DNA from 3 places in the Streptomyces sp. YGL11-2 genome. Region 1 is predicted to be linked to each of the others. Evidence: riboswitches for the same ligand, from Rfam matches in the RefSeq annotation. Region 1 holds a riboswitch; each other region holds the start of a gene.
The links. A riboswitch is a leader RNA that binds a small molecule or an ion and turns the genes downstream of it on or off. The one in region 1 is predicted to bind magnesium.

Region 2: linked by a shared signal. The riboswitch ahead of ACO1BR_RS15760 (NRAMP family divalent metal transporter) and the one ahead of ACO1BR_RS17725 (hypothetical protein) in region 1 are both predicted to bind magnesium.
Region 3: linked by a shared signal. The riboswitch ahead of ACO1BR_RS34995 (hypothetical protein) and the one ahead of ACO1BR_RS17725 (hypothetical protein) in region 1 are both predicted to bind magnesium.

What each region holds. Positions count from the first base shown of each region.
Region 1 is NZ_JBNHIN010000014.1:6-7,171, reverse strand. It holds gene ACO1BR_RS17755 (ornithine cyclodeaminase family protein) at 82-1,029, shown strand; gene ACO1BR_RS17750 (DUF4232 domain-containing protein) at 1,363-1,902, shown strand; gene ACO1BR_RS17745 (ArsR/SmtB family transcription factor) at 2,136-2,489, opposite strand; gene ACO1BR_RS17740 (DUF6542 domain-containing protein) at 2,620-3,135, shown strand; gene ACO1BR_RS17735 (LCP family protein) at 3,139-4,740, shown strand; gene ACO1BR_RS17730 (hypothetical protein) at 4,799-5,215, opposite strand; gene ACO1BR_RS17725 (hypothetical protein) at 5,277-5,510, opposite strand; M-box (ykoK) riboswitch at 5,984-6,156, opposite strand; M-box (ykoK) riboswitch at 6,564-6,737, shown strand.
Region 2 is NZ_JBNHIN010000011.1:221,955-229,120, forward strand. It holds gene ACO1BR_RS15760 (NRAMP family divalent metal transporter) at 1-1,443, opposite strand, end outside; M-box (ykoK) riboswitch at 1,740-1,913, opposite strand; gene ACO1BR_RS15765 (hypothetical protein) at 2,046-2,822, opposite strand; gene ACO1BR_RS15770 (metalloregulator ArsR/SmtB family transcription factor) at 3,260-3,616, opposite strand; gene ACO1BR_RS15775 (cation diffusion facilitator family transporter) at 3,679-4,809, shown strand; gene ACO1BR_RS15780 (MgtC/SapB family protein) at 4,966-5,766, opposite strand; partial or broken gene ACO1BR_RS15785 (TetR-like C-terminal domain-containing protein) at 5,828-6,157, opposite strand; gene ACO1BR_RS15790 (hypothetical protein) at 6,248-6,982, opposite strand; gene ACO1BR_RS15795 (pentapeptide repeat-containing protein) at 7,006-7,166, opposite strand, start outside.
Region 3 is NZ_JBNHIN010000048.1:43,992-51,157, reverse strand. It holds partial or broken gene asnB (asparagine synthase (glutamine-hydrolyzing)) at 1-98, shown strand, start outside; gene ACO1BR_RS35005 (MarR family winged helix-turn-helix transcriptional regulator) at 165-593, shown strand; gene ACO1BR_RS35000 (hypothetical protein) at 727-1,227, opposite strand; M-box (ykoK) riboswitch at 1,574-1,747, shown strand; gene ACO1BR_RS34995 (hypothetical protein) at 2,154-2,594, shown strand; gene ACO1BR_RS34990 (hypothetical protein) at 2,618-2,956, shown strand; gene ACO1BR_RS34985 (TIGR03086 family metal-binding protein) at 3,239-3,805, shown strand; gene ACO1BR_RS34980 (ABC transporter substrate-binding protein) at 4,171-5,562, shown strand; gene ACO1BR_RS34975 (hypothetical protein) at 5,644-6,885, opposite strand.

The DNA.
Region 1 (7,166 bases):
CGTGCCTGGCGAGTTACCGGAAACCGGAGGGCAGGCGTTGCTCCGCGCCGACCGCCACGGAGTCCGTGAAACCCTGACGCCATGACCCGGATCCTGACCCGCGCCGATCTTCTGGAGCTACTCAACCCCGACGACTGCATCCAGGCACTCCGGGAGGGTTTCGCGACAGCCCCGCGCGGCGCGGTGCCGGGCCAACGGGTGCGTACCGACCTCCCGTTCCCCGGAACCGCCACAGCCTTGCTGCCCGGACTGCTGCCGGGCATCGACGCCTACACGGTCAAGGTCAACGCGAAGTTTCCCGGCGCGGACCCGGCGCTGCGGGGTGTGATCTGCCTCCACAGCGGCACGGACGGCGCCTTGCTGGCGCTGATCGAATCGGCCACTGTCACCGCCTGGCGCACCGGCCTCGCCGCGGCCCTGGCCACCGACCTGATCGCGGAACCGGGCAGCGACGGTGCCCACACGGTCGGCGTGATCGGAGCCGGCGCCCAGGCCGAACTGACCATCCGGGGACTGCGGACGCTGCGCTCGTGGAACCGCCTTGTCGTCCATGACACCGATGGGCAGCGCGCGGCCGACTTCGCCGAGCGGTACGGCGGTACCGTGGTGTCCACGCCCCGGCAGGTGGCCGCTGAGGCAGATGTGGTGATGCTGGCCACCTGGTCGCGCCAACCCCTGCTCCACCTAAGCGATCTGAGGCACGGTCAGCATCTGACCGCGCTCGGCGCCGACGAACCCGGTAAGCAGGAACTGGCCCCGGGGGTCCTCACCTGCGCCCGGCTGATCGTCGACGACATCGACCTCGTCGCCGCGCACGGCGCTCTCGCCAACGCCGGCCTGCCCGCCACCACGGCCGCCGCCTCCCTGAGCGACGTGATCCGCGGCCACGCCCCCGCCCGCTCCCACAGCGAGGAGATCACCGTCTACGCCCCGGTCGGCCTGCCCTGGCAGGACCTGGCCCTGAGCTGGCTGGCCTATCAGCAGGCCGAGACCACCGGAATCGGAACGACCCTCGATCTCCTGTCCTGACCCGCCGCCTGCCAGCGGCTTGATCAGGCGAAGGAACCAGTCCGCATCAGAGAGCCCGTGCCCGTGTCGTGACGTGACAGCCGTGCGGATGCTGGTCCGGGCGGCGCGGTGCGTCTGGCCGTCGACGTACCCACGAGTTCCGAGGTCCGGTATGTTCGAGTGTCCGGTAAATAGACCGAAATGGCCAAGGTGGGGTGGCCGCGGCATTAGTGGTGCATTAGTGCCTCATTAGCCATCTGGCAGCGCCTCGGAGGACGTTGGAAGCGCAACGCACCGACCGAGCGTGCGCTGTCCGAGATCGGCGCGCGCCACCACACAAAGGGGAACAGAGGGATGTCGCTCACGTCCAAGACCCTCCGCCGCGGCCGCCGGGTCGCTGCCGGATCACTGATCGCTGTCACGGCGCTCACGCTCACCGCCGGCGTGGCCCAGGCTCACACCTCGGCGAAGCCGAAGCCCGCCTCGGATCGCTGCACCGCGGAGAACATGTCGGTGGGCCTGGGCCGCACGGACATCGGTGCGGGCAACATCCACATACCGCTGGTCTTCACCAACAAGGGCAAGAAGACCTGTTCGCTGCGCGGCTTCCCCGGCGTCTCCCTGACGCTCAAGGAGGGCACACCCGTCGGCAAGCCCGCCACCCGCTCGGGCGCCGCGGGTGGCGTCGTCCGCCTGAAGCCGGGACAGAGCGCGCACGCCGTGCTGCACACGGTCAACGACGGTGTCTCGGACACCCCGTGCTGGTCCACGGCGCAGCTGGTCCACGTCTACGCGCCCGGCTCCAAGAAGGCGATGACCGCCGGCACCGACGGTCTGCGGGTGTGCGGCGGGCAGTTCGACGTGACCTCGGTGAAGCCCGGGACCGCGGACTGACGACCGTCGTGGACTGACGACCGTCGCGGGCTGGCGACCGTCACTGTCCGGCCGGCCCCGTCGGTGCGCTGTGGTCAATGTTCGATCACGCTCCGCTGTACGGGCGCGACGGTGACGGGCACGCGGCGAGCCCGCACGCGGTGGCCGGTCGACGGGGGGCGGAGCGCCTCGTCCCATCGCCGTGGTGACGGGGCCGCGGCTGAGGCCGCCCCGGCCTACGAGGCCAGGTCGGCCTACGGGGCCGGGGCGGCGGGGTTCTGGGCCGCGGCCTCGTCTGCGGCCGTCATCGCCATCATCGTCTCGGCCACGGCCTTCACCCGAGGGTCGGTGACGGCGTAGATCTGGCGTCGGCCCTCGCTCCGCGCGCGCACCGCACCGGCGAGCTTGAGGCGGGCGAGGTGCTGGCTGACGGCCTGGGGCCGGGCGCCGACGCGGAGGGCGAGCTGTGTGACATCGCTCTCGTTCCGGATGAGCATCCACACGATGCGCAGCCGCAGCGGGGACGCGAGCAGCCCGAATCTCAGGGCTGCCGAATGGAACGCCCGCTCCGGGGGATCCGCAGCTCTGTCCCCTTCGGGTACCCCCATCGACGTGGCCCCTCCCCTTCTTGGATCATGGTCGTCCCACGCTGTCGGTGCGGCAGGTCTCTCACCGCACACCCGTACAGACTAGTCACCATACTTGCTACATTGCGCAACTATGCACTCCGGAGCGTCCATGTCAGGCCAGAACCCGGCCATATCCCCACCCTCCGCACGCGATGCGCGCCGAGTGCCGGCTCAGCGGGGCCGGGCGGCGGCAGGTGCGCGGAGCCGCGGAAGCGGCAGGACACCAGAGCAGTCGCGGCGGCACTCGCCCCAACACGCCCGGAAGGCCGCCCTGATCGGGCTGGCGCTGCCGGTGCTCGGCGCGGTCGTGGACGAGCTGATCGGCGGCTCACTCGGGACGGTCTTCGTGCTCACCGCGTTGGTCGGCGGGGCCCTGGCGGCCTGGCGGTGCTCGCGGGCGGGCGCTTGGTGGGTTGCGTACGCGCCGCCGGTCGTAGCGATGTTGATCACCGCGGCTGCCGAGGAGTGGGCGGGCAGGACGAGCGGCAGCGGCGGCAAGGGACTCACCACCGGAGTGCTGCACTGGGCGATCGACGCCTTTCCGGCGATGGCGGCCGCCGAGGCCGCGGTGATCGCGGTGCTCGCGGTGCGATGGTTCCGGCTCAGGCGAAGCGTGAGGAAGTAAGCGGTGCGTGACAACAAACCGGGCGCCGGCGGGCGCGCAGCGGGCATGGCGGCCAACCAGGGCCGGGGCGGCGCAAGCGGCAAGGGCGGCAGGCGCACGCCCCGCCGGGTGGCCGTCGGACGCACTCTGGCCGGCGTCGCCTCCTTCGCCATACTGGCGACCAGCGGCGTCTCCTGGGCCGCGTACCACTGGATCTCCGGCGGGCTCAACATCTCGCACGCACTCGACCCGCTGCTCGGACGCGGGCCGAAACACCTCGACGGCTCCGTCAACCTGCTGCTGATCGGCCTCGATTCGCGCAAGGACATGAACGGCAACCCGCTGCCGAACTGGGTCGTGAAGGACCAACTCCACGCCGGAAACAGCGACGAGGGGTTCTACAACACCAACACCCTGATCCTGCTGCACATACCCGCCGACGGCGGCAAGGTGCAGGCGTTCTCCATTCCGCGCGACTCCTTCGTCGAGACCCACAACGGCGACGGCTCGCTCCAGGGGCACCACAAGATCAAGGAGGCGTACGGCAACGCCTACGAGGGGCGCCGGGAGAAGCTGTCCGCACAGGGGGAGAAGGGCGCCCAGCTGGAGGCGGACAGCCGGGAGGCGGGCCGGGCGGCGACGCTGGCCACCGTACAGAACCTCCTCGGCGTCCCGATCGACCACTTCGCCGAGGTCAACCTGATCGGCTTCTACGACATCGCCGACCAGCTCAAGCCGATCGATGTCTGCCTCAAGCACCCGGTGAAGGACCGGTACTCAGGCGCCGACTTCCCCGCCGGGCCGCAGCAGCTCAACGCCAAGCAGGCCCTGGCCTTCGTCCGCCAGCGGCACGGGTTGCCCAACAACGACATCGACCGTACCCACCGCCAGCAGGCGTTCATCTCGTCGATCACCCACAAGCTCAAGACCCAGGGCGTCTTCACGGACCTGGGCAAGATGCAGGGTCTCTACGGCGTGATGAAGAAGGACCTGGTCATCGACAGCAAGCTCAATCCGATCGACTTCGCCCAGCAGGCCACCAACCTCACCGGTGGGAACGTCGTCTTCCACACCCTTCCGGCCGGGCATTCCGCGATGCAGAACAACGAACAGGTGCAGATCGTGGACGTGGAGCAGATGCGCCGACTGGTGCAGGACGCGTTCCACGAGGGCCCGGCGGCCTCGCCCGGCGCGAAGGGCGGTGCGTCGGACTCCCCGTCCTCCGCGAAGGCGGCACCCGCCACCGTCGACGTCTTCAACGGCTCCGGCAGGACGGGTGCCGCTTCCGAGGAACTCAAGGCCCTCAAGGCGCTGGGCTACACGGAGGGCCAGGCATCCAACACCGCGCCGCAGCCGCACGTCACGGTCACGTACGGGCAGGGTGCCCAGGCCGCGGCCCAGCAGATCGCGGCGAAGCTCGGTGTGACCGCAGCGCCGGCGCCCGACGCACAGATCCAGGCCGGGCACGTCCGGGTCACACTCGGCCAGGACTTCACCGGTCCGAAATCCGCCTCGTCCGCCACGAGCCCCGACCAGAGCTCGGCGTCGAGCTCGTCGCCGGATCCGTCGGACGACGACTACGAGAAGAACGCGGTGACGGCCGGGGGCGTCCCCTGCGTCAACTGACCCTCGTCTGACGCCGAACGGCGCGATGTCGAGTGCGATGGCGTTCTTGGCCGTCCCCTCACATCCCGGGCGGTGTGCGTCCCTCGGGGCCCACCACCAGGCCGCCCGCCCGGAGCGGTCGTGGCGCCGGTCGTCTGCGGGGCGCTGAGTCCAGGCACCAGTGGAGGTCGTGGACCGCGGGATCGAGCCAGACCAGGGTGATCAGCCGAGCCAGTCGCGCGATGGTGGACCCCTCGGTCGTGAAGTCGGCTTCCACGAGCACGGTTTCGGGACTCGCCGGGCGGGTGCGCAGGGTGTGGGGTTCGATGCCGTGGGCGCTGAGTGCCTGAGCGAGCCGGTCTCGGACACGCGGTTCGGCGTCCTGGTCGCAGACCGTGTGCACGGTCGCGAGGACGACGGGATCGGCGGCAGCGCGCGGGGTGCGGTCGGTGATCCGCTCGGCGCGTGCCGGCAGAAGGGCGGACGGGAAGGGCACGGCGGCACCTCGGTAGTGGTGTCGTGGTCTCGTGGTGTCGGCAGCGTGGTGACCGGCTCGGTCAGGGCTCCGGATGACGGGTGGCCTCAGGACGGTTCCGGCCCTGGGAGTCGGAGGCCGCGTGCCGGCGGGCGCGGAGCCGCTTGAGCGTGGTGTGGCCGACTGCCGGGCGCGCGAGAGCCGGGGCGCCCAGGACCTGAACGGCCTCGCTGAAGAAGCGGGAGCAGGCGCGTACCGCCGGAACGACGCACGGCGTTGCGTAGCGGATGGTGCGGATGACGGGGAGGACGGGCATACGAAGGTCACCTCCGTGAAGAAGCAGCGCGGCGGCAGAACGACGCGGCAGAGTCGAGTGATTGCGGATGTACGAGGCCCGGGAACGAGCGCGCCGTAGATGTCGCGATATGGGCGTCATCGCGTACTGCCGTGCGCGGTGCGGCAGCTGGTGATGTGGTGGTGGTCAGGTCGGTCATGACGGGCCTCCCGAGCCCCCGGCGGGGGAGTGGGGGCATGCGGCAGCGATCCGCCCCGCGAGCGCGCAACCCAATGGCCCGGGGCGGCGAAGGGCCGCACGGGTGTCAGGGGACGCGCGAAATCCGCGCAGGGAAGGTGGTTACCGTGTACCGGAAGTCAGCGAGGACGTAAGGGCGCGGGGCCGACTGCGGCCCGGACTACTGCAATGGCCGTCCATGTCGCTCGCCTCCTCCCGGCCGGGGCGCACGCGGGCGCCGAACGGACATGTCGAGGAACGGACCAGCCCATGCGACCGGCTCACCCCAACTCGTCAGGGCTTTGGCACTCCACGGCGTAATCCCCTTGCCAGGGAAGCCACTTGGGGTCACCCCTCAGGCCGGGGAGACCTGTCTGAACCTGAGCGTCTCTCGACGTTGCGGGGTCAGCGGCCGGTGTCCGTGAAGACGCCTCACCGAACGAGGTGCCTGATACTTCCGTTTCTCGAACGCTTACGCAGCATAGCCTCTTACGTGCACATGAACGCAACGCATTGACGCGAGCTTGACTGCCCTCGATCAGCGACCCGATTCGCCCTTTCTGGGGGTTGGGCGCATTGGTGCCGCATGCGGGGCGACGGCGCAAGACGCCAGTGCCCAGTGCCCAGTGCCCGGTGCCTGCGGGGCTTTCACCGCAGGCTCGTTGATGGCTTTCCCGGCGCATGAAGCCGTTCGCGTGCCCCTGCGGAATCATGTGGCAAAAGGGGCAAAACATCGCCCTGGTGCTGGCGTCGCGTGTCCCTGGGCTGCCGCACTCGCCGAGGCTTGGTCAAGAATGAGCCAAGCGCTTGCGTAACCCCGCGAGTGTGAGGGTAGAGTTTTCGCCGTTTGAACGAATGGAAGCACCTCGTTCGGTGAGGCGTCTTCACGGACACAGGCCACTGACCCCACGACGTCGAGAGACGCCCAGGTTCAGGACAGGTCTCCCCGGCCTAAGGGGTGACCCCAAGTGGCTTCCCCGGCAAGGGGATTACGCCGTGGAGTGCCAAAGCTCTGACGAGTTGGGGTGAGCCAGTCATACGGACTGGTGCGCTCTTTGCTGTGTCCGTTAGGCGCCCGCGTGCGCCCCGGCCAGAAGGAGGCGAGAGACATGGACGGCAATTGCAGTAGTCCGGGCCACAGTTGGCCCCGTATCCGTATGTCTTCTCCGACCTCCGGTACGCGGTAACCACCTTCCCTGCGCCTTCCCCCACCTGCCTTGGCACCCGTACGGCCACCGGCCGTCCCGGGTCGCCGTGCTGCGCGCTCGCAGGGGGGATTGCTGCTGCGTACCCCAACCTCCCCCGCCGGGGGACCTGGGAGGCTCTCATGACCAACCTCACCACCACCGCCACACCGTCGACTCGATCGCAGCGCACCGCGGTGCTCGACGACGCCCATGTCGGCGACATTCGTGGCGCGCTCGGCACCATCAAATTGGACGACACCGGCGAGCGGCGGGG
Region 2 (7,166 bases), on a different contig from region 1:
GAAGGCGTAGCCGGCGGCCAGTACTCCGGCGACACCGCAGCCGGCCATGATGTCGAGGATCATGTTGGAGCTGATGTCAGGGAAGAGCACCGAGGCGGTCAGGATGATGGACAGCGAGACCAGGACGCCGACGACCGCGGCGGTGAAGGCGTTGGTCTTGGGGCCGTTGACCCAGGGGCCGAGGACCTGCTTGTCGTTGCAGAGCAGCAGCAGGAAGACGGAGGCGGAGGGCAGCAGGACCCCGGCGAGGGTCTGGACGCCCTGGGTGAGCAGGCCGAGCGGGGAGCCGGGGATCAGCACGATGGTTGCCGCGGCGGCGACCAGGCCGGCGTAGACGGCGTAGAAGCCCTTGGCGCCCTTGATCCCGCGGTGCAGGGAGTGCTTCATCCCGAACACGTCACCGATCGCGTACGCGGTGGACAGCGACACCGCGAACGCGCCGATGATCGAGGCGTCCAGCAGGGCGATGGCGAAGAGGACGCCGGCGACCTTGCCGGCCTTGGCCTCGATGCCGGTGATCAGGCCCGCCGTGTCGGTGAAGTTCCCGAAGCCCTTGGTGCCGGCGAACGCGGCGGCGACCAGGCCCATCATCGCGGCCCCGCCGATCACCACGATGGCGATACCGATCCACAGGTCGGCCTTCTCGTACTTCATGAAGCGCGGGGTGATGCGCTTGTCGATGACGTAGGACTGCTGGAAGAACAGCTGCCACGGGGCGACGGTGGTGCCCACGATGCCGATGATCAGCAGCATGACCGTGGCCAGCTCACCGGATCCGCCGGGGATGACCGGGACCACGAAGTCGTGTGCCATCTGCGAGGTCTTGGGGTGGAGCATGAAGTAGAGCGGGACCAGGAGCAGCGAGGCGGCGCACAGGGCGACGGCGATCCGCTCGAAGCGGCGGAAGGAGCCGGTGAACGCGGAGGCGATGATGATGGCGGCGGCCAGGATCACCGAGGCGGCCTTCGGCAGGCCCAGATAGTCGGCGGCCATCGTGATGCCGATGAACTCGGTGACCAGGGTCAGTGCGTTGAGCAGGAACAGGTCGATGACGGAGAACGCGCCCCAGAACTTCCCGAACCGCTCCAGGATGAGGCGGGCGTGGCCGACGCCGGTGACGGCGCCGAGGCGCAGCACCATCTCCTGGTTGACGTACAGGACGGGGATCAGCAGCAGCAGGGTCCACAGCAGCTGGGTGCTGTAGTTCTGCCCGGCCTGGCCGTAGGTGGCGAAGGCGCCGGCGTCGTTGTCGCCGACCATCACGATCAGGCCGGGCCCGACTATCGCCAGCAGCGTCTTGAACTTCGCGGACAGGCCCCGGCGCTCGCCGGTGTCGTCCTGCTTGATGGTGCCCAGCGCACCACGGATGTCGCCCACGTGCGCGTCGTCCAGCACAGCGGTGCGCTGCGCGGGAATCGATGGGGTGGTGGTGAGGTTGGTCATGGAAGCCTCCCGGGTCCCCCGGCGGGGGAGGTTGGGGTACGCAGCAGCGATCTCCCCTGCGAGCGCGCAGCGCAGCGTCCCGGGACGGCCGGTGGCCGTACGGGTGCCTAGGCAGGGTGGGGGAGCGCGCAGAGGAGGTGGTTACCGCGTACCGGAGGTCGGAGAAGACATACGGATGCGGGGCCTACTGTGGCCCGGACTACTGCAACTGCTATCCATGTCTCTCGCCTCCTTGCGGCCGTGGCGCACGCGGGCGCCGAGCGGACACGGCAAGGAGCGGACCAGTCCGTATGACTGGTTCACCCCAACTCGTCAGAGCTTTGGCACTGCACGGCGTAATCCCCTTGCGGGGGAAGCCACTTGGGATCACCCCTTAAGTCGGGGAGATCTGTCCTGAACCTGGGCGTCTCTCGACGTCGTCGGGTCAGTGGCCTATGTCCGTGCAGACGCCTCACCGAACGAGGTGCCTTCTTCAAACCTCCACGAGTCTGGCTCATACTTGCGCATCGCCGCAACTGCTTGACTCGTTCTTGACTTGCCGTTCCCCGGTACGACACCTTCCGCGGGGCTGTTCCGGCGCTCATGCCGAGCACCCTCCGGCTTCACCCGGGACGTCTGCCACCCGCTCCGTGCCGCTTCCTGTGGTGCACCGCCGCAGTGCTCGGGTCGACGGTTGTCCAGACTGTCCATGTGTCGATGGTGGCCAAGTCCAGATGGGCGTCGTGGGCGATGTCCTGGTGCCGCATGCCGGCGCGGTGCGCGGCGAGCACGGCCTGGCGCAGCGCGTCCGCGCGGGCCGCGAGCCCGGCGCGCAGCGTCTCGGCGCCGGCGGAGGTGAGGGCGGGAGCGTCTTCGGCGAGTCGGTGAGCGGCCTGGCGTACGGCGCGGCGTACGGGTGGCAGGCGAGGGTCATCCGCGGGAATACCGCCGTGTGGTGCCAAGGTCGGATGGGTGCGGTCTCGCCGGGGTGTCGCGTCGGTCAGGAGCCGGACGATGGCGGTGGGCAGGTGAAGGTGGCGGGCGATGACACGGGCCTCGTAGCCGAGGAGGGCAAGAGTCCAGGCGGCGTAGAGGCGGCGGAGGTCCGGTGCGTTCGGCCGGTTCAGAAGTGGACGGACGGCGTCCATGGGGAAGTTTTCCAGTGCGCGGCTGCTGAGCCAGCCCTCCGCGCTGGGCGGCTGCGGCGGCCGGGACCGGGCATCCGCACGGCGGAGCCGTATCAAGAGCAGGACGGTGATGGCGGTGCCGGCCAGGACGCCCAGGAGCACCGGCCGGACGCCGGAGGGGCCGAGGGTCAGCGCCAAGGTCTCCAGCAGGACCAGAACAGCGAAGGTAACGGTCACCGCTTCAGCGACGGGGCCGTGCAGCCGACGGTTCATACCGCACGCCTCCTGTCCGTGCCTGTGACCGCTCGGTTCGGGAACCGGACGTGTCGGCGGTCACGCGCGAAGGGAATTCCCCACAGCAAAAAGCCTATCGAACGCACGTCCCCCTTGCGTGAACAGGCAAGGGGCATAACGCCGGGCTGCGTCCTCCGCGCAAGTCAAAGCCGGCGCCGAAGAACCCCTGCGCAGGGACCGGTTCCAAGGAACCGCATCACTGAACGGAGGCGGCCATAAGTGAAGCCCCTCTCGCTCGGCGCTGCCCCTTCAGTAGTCGTTGACGCGTCGGCGACCTTGCGACGGCTGACTTCGTTCATGACGCCGTTCGGACAGCAGGCAGCGATCCACGGACGTGGAAACGTTCACGAGTCCTGGCGGCGTCGGGGTGTCGTGGGCCCGTGAATCATGGCTGCGGGCGCCGTTGCGACAGGAGCTCAGTCGTGGGGCGGCAGGTGGCCGATCTGGTGGTCCGCGACGTTCAGCGCCTCGTCGACCAAGCGGCGCAGGTGCCCGTGTCGCAGGGCGTACACCACGCGGCGCCCCTCCTTGCGGGTGGCTACCAGCCCGGCCAGTCGCAGCCGTGCCAGGTGCTGGCTGACCGAGGTCCGCGCCGCCGCGGTCGCCGCGGTCAGCGTCGTGACGTCGGCTTCACCTTCGCCGAGCCGTCGCAGCAGGGCCAGGCGGGTGCGGTCGGCGAGCAGGCCGAGCACGTCCACGGCCACCGCCAGGCGCTCGCCGTCGTCTGGCTGTTGCGAGGCGTGCGCACCTGATAGATGCATGCGTGCGTTCATGTGCACATAATGGTGTGACAGCAGTCCCGCCGTCCAGTCCGCCACCGGCGAAAGGCGTAAGCGTGAGCGAGCACCCCCACACCCACGAGTCGCCTGGTCACCACCACGGCCACGGTGTGCACGACCACCCGCACCCCGCCGCCGTCCGCCACGATCACGGTGACCACCGGCACGACCACGACCACGACCACGCGCACGGAGACGGCCGGTGGGCCAGTCTCCGACACCAGCTTGCGCACGTAGTCACGCCGCACAGCCACGAGGCGATGGACAAGGTCGACTCGGCCATGGAGACCTCCCGCGAGGGCATGCGCACCCTGTGGCTCTCCTTGGGCATCCTCGGGCTGACCACGGTCATCCAAGCGATGATCGTGGCGATATCCGGGTCGGTGGCACTGCTGGGCGACACCATCCACAACGCCGCCGACGCACTGACCGCCGTCCCGCTCGGCATCGCGTTCGTCGTGGGCCGCCGGGCGGCGAACCGCCGCTACACCTACGGCTACGGCCGAGCCGAGGACCTGGCCGGCATCGCCATCGTCCTGACCATCGCCGCATCCTCCGCACTCGCCGCCTACGAGGCCATAAACCGGCTGCTCCACCCGCAGGACGTCACCCATCTATGGGCGGTGGCCCTCGCCGCCCTGGCCGGCTTCATCGGCAACGAGTGGGTGGCCGGCTACCGCATCCGCACGGGCCGCAAGATCGGCTCCGCCGCGCTGGTCGCCGACGGCCTGCACGCCCGCACCGACGGCTTCACCTCCCTGGCCGTGCTCCTGGGAGCCGGCGGTGTCGCCCTCGGTTGGCGCTGGGCGGACCCTGCGGTCGGCCTCCTGATCACCGTCGCGATCCTCATGGTGCTCAAAGGCGCCGCCCGCGAGGTCTACCGTCGCCTGATGGACTCCGTCGACCCCAACCTCGTCGACACCGCCGAGACCACGCTCCGCGACATCAACGGCGTCCTGGGCACCGGGCAGGTCCGCATGCGGTGGATCGGCCATGCCCTGCGCGCCGAGGCCGACATCGTCGTCGATCCCCACCTGACCGTCGTCCAGGCCCATGAAGTCGCCGTCGCCGCCGAGCACGCCCTCATCCACGCCGTCCCACGCCTGACCGCCGCCACCGTCCACACCGACCACCCGCCGAACGGCACCGACCCACACGCCACCCTCAGCCACCACGCCGGCCACTGAAAGGGAGGTCACGGCGGTGGCGAAGTCGGCTGCGACGGCTGACGGGGCAGCCGCCACGTGACCGCCAGCCTCCTGGCCCGTGTGGTCGGAACCGAACGTGATGCCGCCGTTCACGACGAGCGACCTGCGGAAACGAGCCCCCTCGGCAATACCCGGCTACCGCCGTGGTGCTCTCCCGTGCCCCCACCCGGTGAAGAAGTCCCGGAACCGGCGGTGGGACGCCTCGTCCGCAGGGTAATCGCCCTCGTCCGGGTGGCCGATCACCGTCCAGCTCACTGCGGAGACCGCGGGCTCCAACGACAGTCGGCTGACGGCCGCTTCGAGAAGGGAGTCGTCACGACGCTCGGTGGTGAGTTCCGCGGCGACGGTGACCTTCCCTTCCTCCGCGTCGCGGCTGAACACCGAGCGCAGCCGGAAGCCAGGCTGGGCGACGGCCTGGACGATCAGGGCCCTGATGTGTGCCTCCTCCGCTTCGGTGCACACCGCCTCGAAGTAGTAGTCGGTGGCGACCTCGGCGCCGCCGCGCGGCTCCCGGTCCAGGCGCCGGCCCAGCGGCCGCAGCAGCAGGTTGGCGCCCACCACCGCGGCCGTGCCGAGCCCCGCCAGGACGTACAGCCCCGTACCGGCCAGAGCGCCGACAGCAGCCGAACACCACAGCGTGGCCGCGGTGTTGAGTCCGCGCACGCTCAGCCCGTCGCGGATGATGACACCGGCGCCGAGGAAGCCGATGCCGGAGACGATCTGGGCCGCGACGCGCGAGCCGTCGTATCCGATGGTGCTGGTGGCCTGCGTAAAGCCGTAGTTGGACAGCAGGACGAAGAGCGCGGACCCGGCGGCCACCAGCGCGTTCGTCCGCAGCCCGGCCATCCGGGCCCGCCACTGCCGCTCCAGGCCGATGGCGGCGCCGAAGCCGAGCCCGGCGGCGATGTTGTCCACCATCTGCCACTCGTTGACGATGGCCATGATCCGTTCCCCTTGTCCTTGATCCCTTTCCCGTGTCGGCTCCTGTATCGGCGACTCACAGCCGAGTGCTGAACCGGCGGATGCACCCCGGGCTCGTTTCCGCAGACCGCAGGGGTGTCCGTCCACGGCGTCGTGGTTGCGCAGGGGGGTGGCGTTGGCGTCGCGGGGAGGAGCACTGTGGGTCGACATCGGGGCGAATCTCGCCGGTATGTTGCGCCCGGCTGCTGAGGTCGACTGCGCAGGCGCGGCGCGGGGCGAGATCGCTTTCGTAGCGTGCGGCCAGGGCGGGGAAGTGGCCCTGTTCGACGGCGAGGAGCCGGACCAGACGCCGGGCCCGTGGATCGCGGGTGGGGCGTGCGGCGTCCTCAGCCACAGCCAGGAGTCGTTCTCGTAGGGGGCGTGCGGCGGGACAGGCGGGGGCTACCGCTCATGATTGGGTGCAATTGATCGGTCACGGCCCAGGTGCGCACTCGGTTCAGGTGTAGGTGGCGCGAGGCCAGTGCCCGAGCCAGAAGGCGGCCTTCGAGGGCAGGGGCTGGCCTTCGGTTGATCCGTCGTGGGGTATGAGCTCAGTGGGTGCGATGTAGCCCTGGCCAGGGGCCAGGTGGATGCGGATGCATCGCAGGGGGCGGCCTTCGGCGACGTAGCGTCGTACGTCGTCGGTATGGGGGTAATGGTGCTCGTCGTCTGGATGGATTGCCTGGCTGATGCCTTGTGCGTCGCGGTCCGCAAGCAGCAGGTAGCGGTGGCCGGGCCCGAGGTTGAGGCAGAGGCGGCGGCGGGACTGGTGTCTGGTCCCGCGCGGCAGGCGGTCCCAGTTGTCGATGTGCAGGCCGATGCGCCGTCGGTTCGACGGATTGACCGTGGTGGTGAGCGTCTCGGGTGGGCAGGTCAAATGGCCCAGGTACTGGCTGTCACTGCGGCCCGGAGAGTAGCCAGGGCGGACTGCTGCGGCTGATATGGCGGCGTCGCTGGCGGCTTGCGGCAGCGCGTCGGTAGGGAGGGTTACCAGCTCGACCAGGCTGCTGTCCGGTGTCGATGCGGTTGGCTTCAGGCGCTGCGCTAGGCCGGGAGTGAGTGGCCGCCAGTCGCCGGCAGGGACGACCGCCCCGTTTTCGTACGGCGCTTCTCGTGTGGCTATGCGCGTGCTGCCGACCTCGCAGCGTTCGTGGAGGTCCAGGTACTCCCAGAAGGCGATGTGCAGGTTCACGACGGCTCCTCCTCGGTCCTGTCTTACCGGCGGTCATCCAGGTCTTCGCCGTAGGTGACGCCGAGCTCGGCGGTGAGGGCTTCCGCGAGTTGGGTCTGCTGGGCCCGGTCGATGATGACCTTGCGTAGCTCTGCGACGCCTCGGATTGCGGAGAGGTCGTTGCCGCGCAGGTCGCAGTCCTGGT
Region 3 (7,166 bases), on a different contig from region 1:
CGCCGCAGATCACCCAGGCGTCACGGCGCGGCCTCGAACGGACCCTGGACCTGGCCCTGTGGTTGGAGATGTACTCCCCCGCCATTACGCTCTCCTGATCCACGACGGCCCTGAGCAGGGATCAGTCGCGGATTCGGTCCGGTACGGCAGGTGATGGGTGAGCGATGACGATCGGTGACGACGCGGCGCTGCAACTGGTGATCTCGCTGCACCGGCTCACCCGGAGCCTGCGCAGATCCGCCACCGCGGGCAGCGTCCAGCTGACCCACATCGCCGTACTGGCGCTGCTCACCCAGCGCGGACCGTCCCGGATCGGGGAGATCGCGCAGTGGGTGCCCTGCTCCCAACCGACCGTCACCGCCGCGGTCCTGGGCCTGGAGTCGGCGGGCCTGGTACGCCGGGAAGCCGATCCGAAGGACCGGCGCGCCAGCCGGGTCCTGCTCACCGAGCAGGGCACGGCGGCGCTGGCGGACGTCGCCCGCGGTGAGGCACAGGTGCTCGCCCGGCGCCTCACCGCGCTCCGGCCGGACGAGATCCGCCGGCTCATCGAGGTCGAGCCGCTGCTGCGCCGACTCGCGGAGGCCGGGGACTGAGCAGGCCCGCATCGAGACGCCGACCGACGGCGTCACCGCACCGGCGGTGACAGCCCGGGGAGCGCAGGCCGGATGGGCCGATGACAGCCGCGGACCGACCCCGGCGCGCCTTGGGCCGCGGCAGGAGGTCCCGTCAGTCGTCCGGGTCCTCTCCCCCCGGCTCACTACCGGGGGCCGCATCGATGACCGGTACCGGTTCCAGACCGACCTTCTCGGCGATCCGGGTCAGCAGCACATCCTGTGCGGCGAGGTGGCTTTGCAGGTGCGCCACCTCGTGCAGGGTCGCGCTCGCATCGTGGAAGGTCGCTTCGGAGCGCCGGTCCGAAGCGGCGGCCTGCACGTTCTGGCCGACCATGATGACGGACAACAGGACCAGTTGCAGGAACGTCTGCGCCACCCAGGCCACGATGGCCGACGCCCCGGCCCTGATCGCGTCCGGCAGGCTGATCAGATCGAACAGCGCGAACGCGTAGGCACACCACATACTGCCGACGGCCCGGGTGATCACGATCGCGATCCTGGTGTTGAACCGGGTGAGCGCGTTGTCCTGGGGAAGCTGATCGCTGACCTTCACCGGTCCGTGGGCGTGCCGTGAAGCGATGTGCGGGTGCGGCACGTGCTGGTAGATCGTCATGGCCTGCCATCCTTCGAGGGGCGGTGCCCCGGTCGGTGTTCCGGCCACGACGGGGGCGGCGGCCGAAGCGGGCCGTAGGAGCATGCGGCCGGCCAACGCCGGCCCCGGAAAGCCGAGTCGGCGGACCGTGGCGACCCCGCGAGTGCCCCCTGCTCCGCCCGCACTGCCCTCTCTACCCACAACACCTGTCCCCAGAGCCCGAGTTCCGTCAGGATTGGGCAAGGTTGGAGGTCGGTCCCTGTGTGAGGATGGCATGGCGCATGTGTCAAGGCTGTCGTCAAAGTCGCGTCAAGCAGTTGCGTCTCCACGCAAGTATGCCGGTAGTCTCTGAGCGTTCGAGAAATGTGAGGCACCTCGTTCGGTGAGGCGTCTTCACGGACACAGGCCACTGACCCCACGACGTCGAGAGACGCCCAGGTTCAGGACAGGTCTCCCCGGCCTAAGGGGTGACCCCAAGTGGCTTTCCCGGTACGGGGATTACGCCGTGGAGTGCCAAAGCTCTGACGAGTTGGGGTGAACCGGTCGGATGACTGGTGCGCTCTTTGCCGTGTCCGTTCGGCGCCCGCGTGCGCCCCGGCCGGGAGGAGGCGAGAGACATGGACGGCCATTGCAGTAGTCCGGGCCACAGTCGGCCCCGTATCCGTATGTCTGCTCCGACCTCCGGTACGCGGTAACCACCTCCCCTGCGCCTTCCCGCACCCTGCCCAGACACCCGTACGGCCACCGGCCGTCCCGGGTCGCCGTGCTGCGCGCTCGCAGGGGGCAACGCGGCGTAGCCCGACCTCCCCCGCCGGGAGACCCGGGAGGCTTCCATGGCCGAACAGGACCGACGCGTCCGGAAGCAGCTCGACGCCCCGCACCAGGCGGCCCGACCATGGCCACCCCACCACCACAGCCACACCCCACGACGGAGAGGAGGCGCCGCCATGGCCTTTCCGAACGCCCTGCTGCGTGCCGGCGTCCAACGACTCATCGACCGCACCCCGCCATCCGCCACCGACCCCACCGTCCTGGCGACCGTCCATACCCGCTGCGACCCGGACGCGGAACCCCAGGTCAGAGCCTGGCTCTCCCATGCCCTCCAAGCCCAGGGCGTGGAGGCCGGCGAGACCCGTGTGCTGGCCGCCGAGCCGGACGCCGTACTCCTGGAGGCACACTTCACGACCACCGGACCCGTCACGGCACCACTGGGCCAACTGATCGCCCATGTCTGGCTGCACCCCGCCGTCCACGAACTCCACTGGCACCTGGACACCACCGTCCCCCGCCAGGCCGACACCGTCCCCGTCCCCGCAGCCCTTAGCGCCCGCGCAGGGCTCGCACCGACCGCCACGGAACCCAACCACCCACCGGCCACATCCTGTTGACCCAGCAGCTCGGAGGTGCCCGCATGAAACTCCGGCTTCGCCGGCGCCCCCGGCGCACGACGGCCGTGGTGCGCCCGGTGCCGACGCACTGCGCGCTCCAGGCCGTGTGCGACCGCCGCGTCGAGAAGAAGGTACGGGCTCTGTGCTTTCTCGCGTTCGCGCACACCGGAACGCGGCTGCACAGCCTGCACACCGTCGAACCGGACGGCAGCGTCCATGTGCTCCTGCGGCTGACGCTCACCCCGGACAGCCCCGCCGCCGCTGCCCTGGAACGGCTGGTCGTCCAGCTGACGCGCGAACCCCAGGTGCGTGAGCTGCACTGGCACCTGCACACCGACAAGACCCCACCGACCACACCCTGACCGGGCGATCAGGAGCCGGCGATGGACCGACGAGCCCCGGCAACCCGCCTGCACGTGAGCGGACTTCGCACCGCCCCGCCCACCGGACGGTCTGGAAGTCCGTCCGGTGGTGGGGCCTTCTGACCGTGCCCGTTCCCGTTGCGGACACAATCTGTCCGCGAGGGATGGCACTCTCCCGTTGCAGGCGCATCCGCGTGTGCTGCGCGCAGACGGTGACCAGCGATCCTCGCGGCGCATCTGCCGCGCAGGCCCCTGGCCCCGTCCCATTGGAGAGGCACCCCCATGTCCCAGGACATCCACCTGCTCGACCAGGCCCTGCACCACACCACCCGCCTGCTGGGCAACGTCACCCCGGCTCAGTACGGACAGCCCACCCCGTGCGATGACTTCGACGTACGGGCCCTGGCCAACCACCTGATCGCCGGCAACCCCTACTACGTCGCCCTCGCTCAAGGCGGCGCCCCCGACTTCTCCCTCTTCGCCCAGGACCACATCGGCGACCGGCAGCCCTGCGACGTCTACGCCCAGGGCGCGAAGACGGTCCTGGCCGCCTGGCGTACCGCAGGGGCGTTGGATCGCCGCATGCCTCTGCCCGACGGCGGCTTGGGCCCGCGGGTCGCCGACATACAGCTGCTGGAGGCGGTGCTGCACGGCTGGGACCTGGCCACCGCCACGGGCCAGGACCGTACCGGCGACCCGGACGCAGTCCACGCCGTCCAGGAGCGCTGGTACGGCAACTGGCCCGACGAAGTCCGCGGCCGGAACGGCCTGTTCGCCTCACCCGAGCCCGCCCCCGACGGCGCGCCGGCCCTCGACCGGATCGCCGCGTACTTCGGCCGCAGCGTCTGACCCACACGCATTCCGCCGTCGTTCCCACGGATTTCACCGGAGTCCAGGACCTCCGCCGCCGCCCGATCGTCCGCAGGAGTCGCCCGAACAGTCGCCTCAACGGCCGTTTCCGGCAGCGCCCGACGGGACGACGCTGTAGGGGCGCGGCTGAGGGGCGACCTCAGAGGGGGCGACCGCGCCGTGCGCCGTCGCCCCCGCCCCGGGTTCCGTCCCTCTCCCCCGAAGGGGACGGCCTGGTCTGCCCGTTTGTGGTTGGGTGAACGGGCAGACCTTCTCAAGGCCGCCCCGGCCCTCTTCCCACCCCGTACAGACGAAGAGGGCCGGGGCGGCCGCCACCAGGTGGCCGGACAGAGGAGCCGATCAGGTTGATCCGAACCGTTCGCAGAGAACTCCGGGTACGCAGTGCGGTTGCGGCGTTAGCGGCCGCGGCGTTACTTGCGGGGTGTGCCGGCGCCGGTGGCATCGGTGGTTCGTCCGGGGAGCATGTCCTCAACGTGCTGATGGTGAACAACCCACAGATGCTGGAGGTGCAGAAGCTCACGGCCGAGCATTTCACCGAACAGACCGGCATCAAGGTGAATTTCACCGTGCTGCCGGAGAACGACGTCCGGGAGAAGATCAGCCAGGACCTCTCCAGTCCGGCCGGGATGTACGACGTCGCCACCATCAGCAACTACGAGGTGCCGTTCTACGCCAAGAACCAATGGCTGCTGCCGCTGAACGGGCGCGCGGCGAAGGACACCGCGTTCGATCAGGCCGACATTCTCGCGCCCATGAGGGATTCGCTGACCGCGGACGACGGCAGGCTCTACGCCGAACCGTTCTACGGGGAGTCGTCCTTCCTGATGTACCGCAAGGACGTCTTCGCCGCCAAAGGGCTGACCATGCCGGCGCATCCCACCTGGCAGCAGGTCGCTGATCTGGCGGCCAGGGCCGACGGCGCGCAGCCCGGTATGAAGGGCATCTGCCTGCGGGGGCAGCCGGGTTGGGGCGAGCTGATCGCTCCGCTCACCACCGTCGTCAACACCTTCGGTGGAACGTGGTTCACCAAGGACTGGGAGGCGCAACTCAGCTCCTCCGCCTTCGCATCCGCCACCGGCTTCTACGTCGACCTCGTCCGGAAGCACGGCGAGTCCCGCGCCGCCGAGTCCGGGTACGCCGAGTGCCTCAACGACTTCACCCACGGCGGGACCGCGATGTGGTACGACTCCACGGCCGCGGCCGGCTCTCTGGAGGCGGCGGACTCCCCGCTGAAGGGCAAGATCGGCTACGCGCCTGCCCCGGTCGAGAAGACGACCGCCGACACCACCGGCAGGACCACCGGCTCAGGCTGGCTCTACACCTGGGCCTGGGGCGTGCGGAAGACATCCGCACGGCCCGACGACGCCTGGCGGTTCCTCTCCTGGGCCTCGGGCAAGCAGTACCAGCAGTTGGTCGGGCGGACCAGCGGATGGGCCAACGTGCCGGCCGGCACCCGCGCCTCCACCTACGTCAACCCCGAATACCGCGCCGCGGCATCCGCGTTCGCCGATGTCGCCCGCAAGGCGATCACCAGCACCGACCCCCGGAACCCCGGCCGCCAGCCACGGCCGACGATCGGCATCCAGTTTGTCGGCATCCCGGAGTTCGCCGATCTCGGCACCAAGGTTTCCTACGAGATCAGCAACGCCATCGCCGGAGCCGAGACCGTGGACCAGGCCCTGGACCGCTCGCAGGAACTGGCCGAGAAGGTCGCCCAGCCGTACCGGAAGCGCTGAGCGCTCCTGGGACCCCACCGCCCCAACAGCCCCCGCGGCGGACCGCTCACGGGCCGGCGACACCGGCCCGCAACGGCCTGCTCACCGGGACCGCGTGGCATTGCCGCCGGTTGCCGCGGTGAGCTTCAGCAGGTCGTGAACGGCCGCCGCGAGGCACGCGATACGCCAGACGCCGTCCTCGGGGTCGGATGCGGCGGTGCTGGTCGCGCCGACGGTGATCCGCACGATCACGCATTCCAGGTGCTCCCGTGCCTCCCGGTGCTTCCGGGGTTCCCGCCGTTCGCCGTACGACGAGGTGGGCGGCTCCGGGTCGTGAGCCCTGGTGATGAGTTGGCGGGCGATGCCGACGAGCTGGGCGAGGTAGTGGTCCAGCGTGGTCGGATGCGGGACGAGGCGGGCCTTCCACCAGGACTGGGCCACCCGGACGACCTCGCGCACGCGCATGTCCCCCAGGTCCACCGGCCCACTGGGATAGGGCAGTTGGGCGAACGCACGAGCCCGGACGATCATCTCTGTCCCCGCGTGGGGGTGCCCCGGTCGCACGATGGGCCGCTGCCCCGGGTAGCAGGTCAGGGTTCCGTCGTCGATGAGGAGTCGGATCGCGGCGGCGATCGGGGGGTCGGCGGAGACCAGATTGCGGGCGAGTACCTGCCTCATCGGCAGCGCCGTCCCCGGGGCGTACGCGCCCGCGGCGACCAACTCCCGTAGCCACTCAGCGATCTGCCGCGGGCGATCGGTGCCGCCGGGGCCGGTGACGCGGGCGCGGCCGGCGGCGCTCAGCTCGACGACGTTCCTCTCGGCCAGGTCGAGGAGAGCGAGTTTCACGCTGTCGACGGGGAGCTGCCGGTCTGCCGCGATCCTGGCCGGGCTGAGCGGCGCACCGGTCAGGTAGCGGCCGTCCTCGATGGCCTCGGCGATCCGTGCCGCGACATCCGCGACCGGAACACAGGGCGGTTCGGTATCGCGCAAGGTGCGCAGCAGGTCACGGGCGTTCCCGGCCAGTTGCACGAGGCCGAGGAACGAGGGGCACCCCGCCGGCTGGGCGGGCCGGGCGGCGGACTCGATGAGTCCGTCCCACCGCGCCTGATCTGCCGTCGAGCCCGCTGCCGCCCGGCGGCGTTGCCTGGCCAGCGGCAGCCACTGATCCGTGATGTGCCATGTCTTCTCGTAGCCCCTGGCAACCGCGGCGGGCGAGACGCCGGCTCGGGGGCCGTCGATTCTGCCGAGACGCATGAGGTCGCTGGTGAGAGCACGGCGCGCGGTGTCCGGTGCGGGCGGACGATCGCCGCCGTCGGGTGTCTGCTCGCGGCTTGACTTCGTCATGGAGACTCCTGGGAGGTTCACCGCACGGCATCGCCGTGTTGCGCGGTGCGTCAGATGCTCACGTCCGGCTCTCCGGTACGCAGCCCCCATGAGGGCGGTCCTTCGGGCAGCCGTGTTGCGCGAAAGTACTCCCGCCCGCGGGCTGCCCAAGGGACGGGCGCTCTCCTAAAGTCCTGGAATCGCGGAGTGCGGCAATCTCCACGATGTGTCGACACACTTCCCGACCAGGACCCGACGAAGGTTCGGCGCACACCGGCCGGGACCGGTCTTCGCCGACGGAG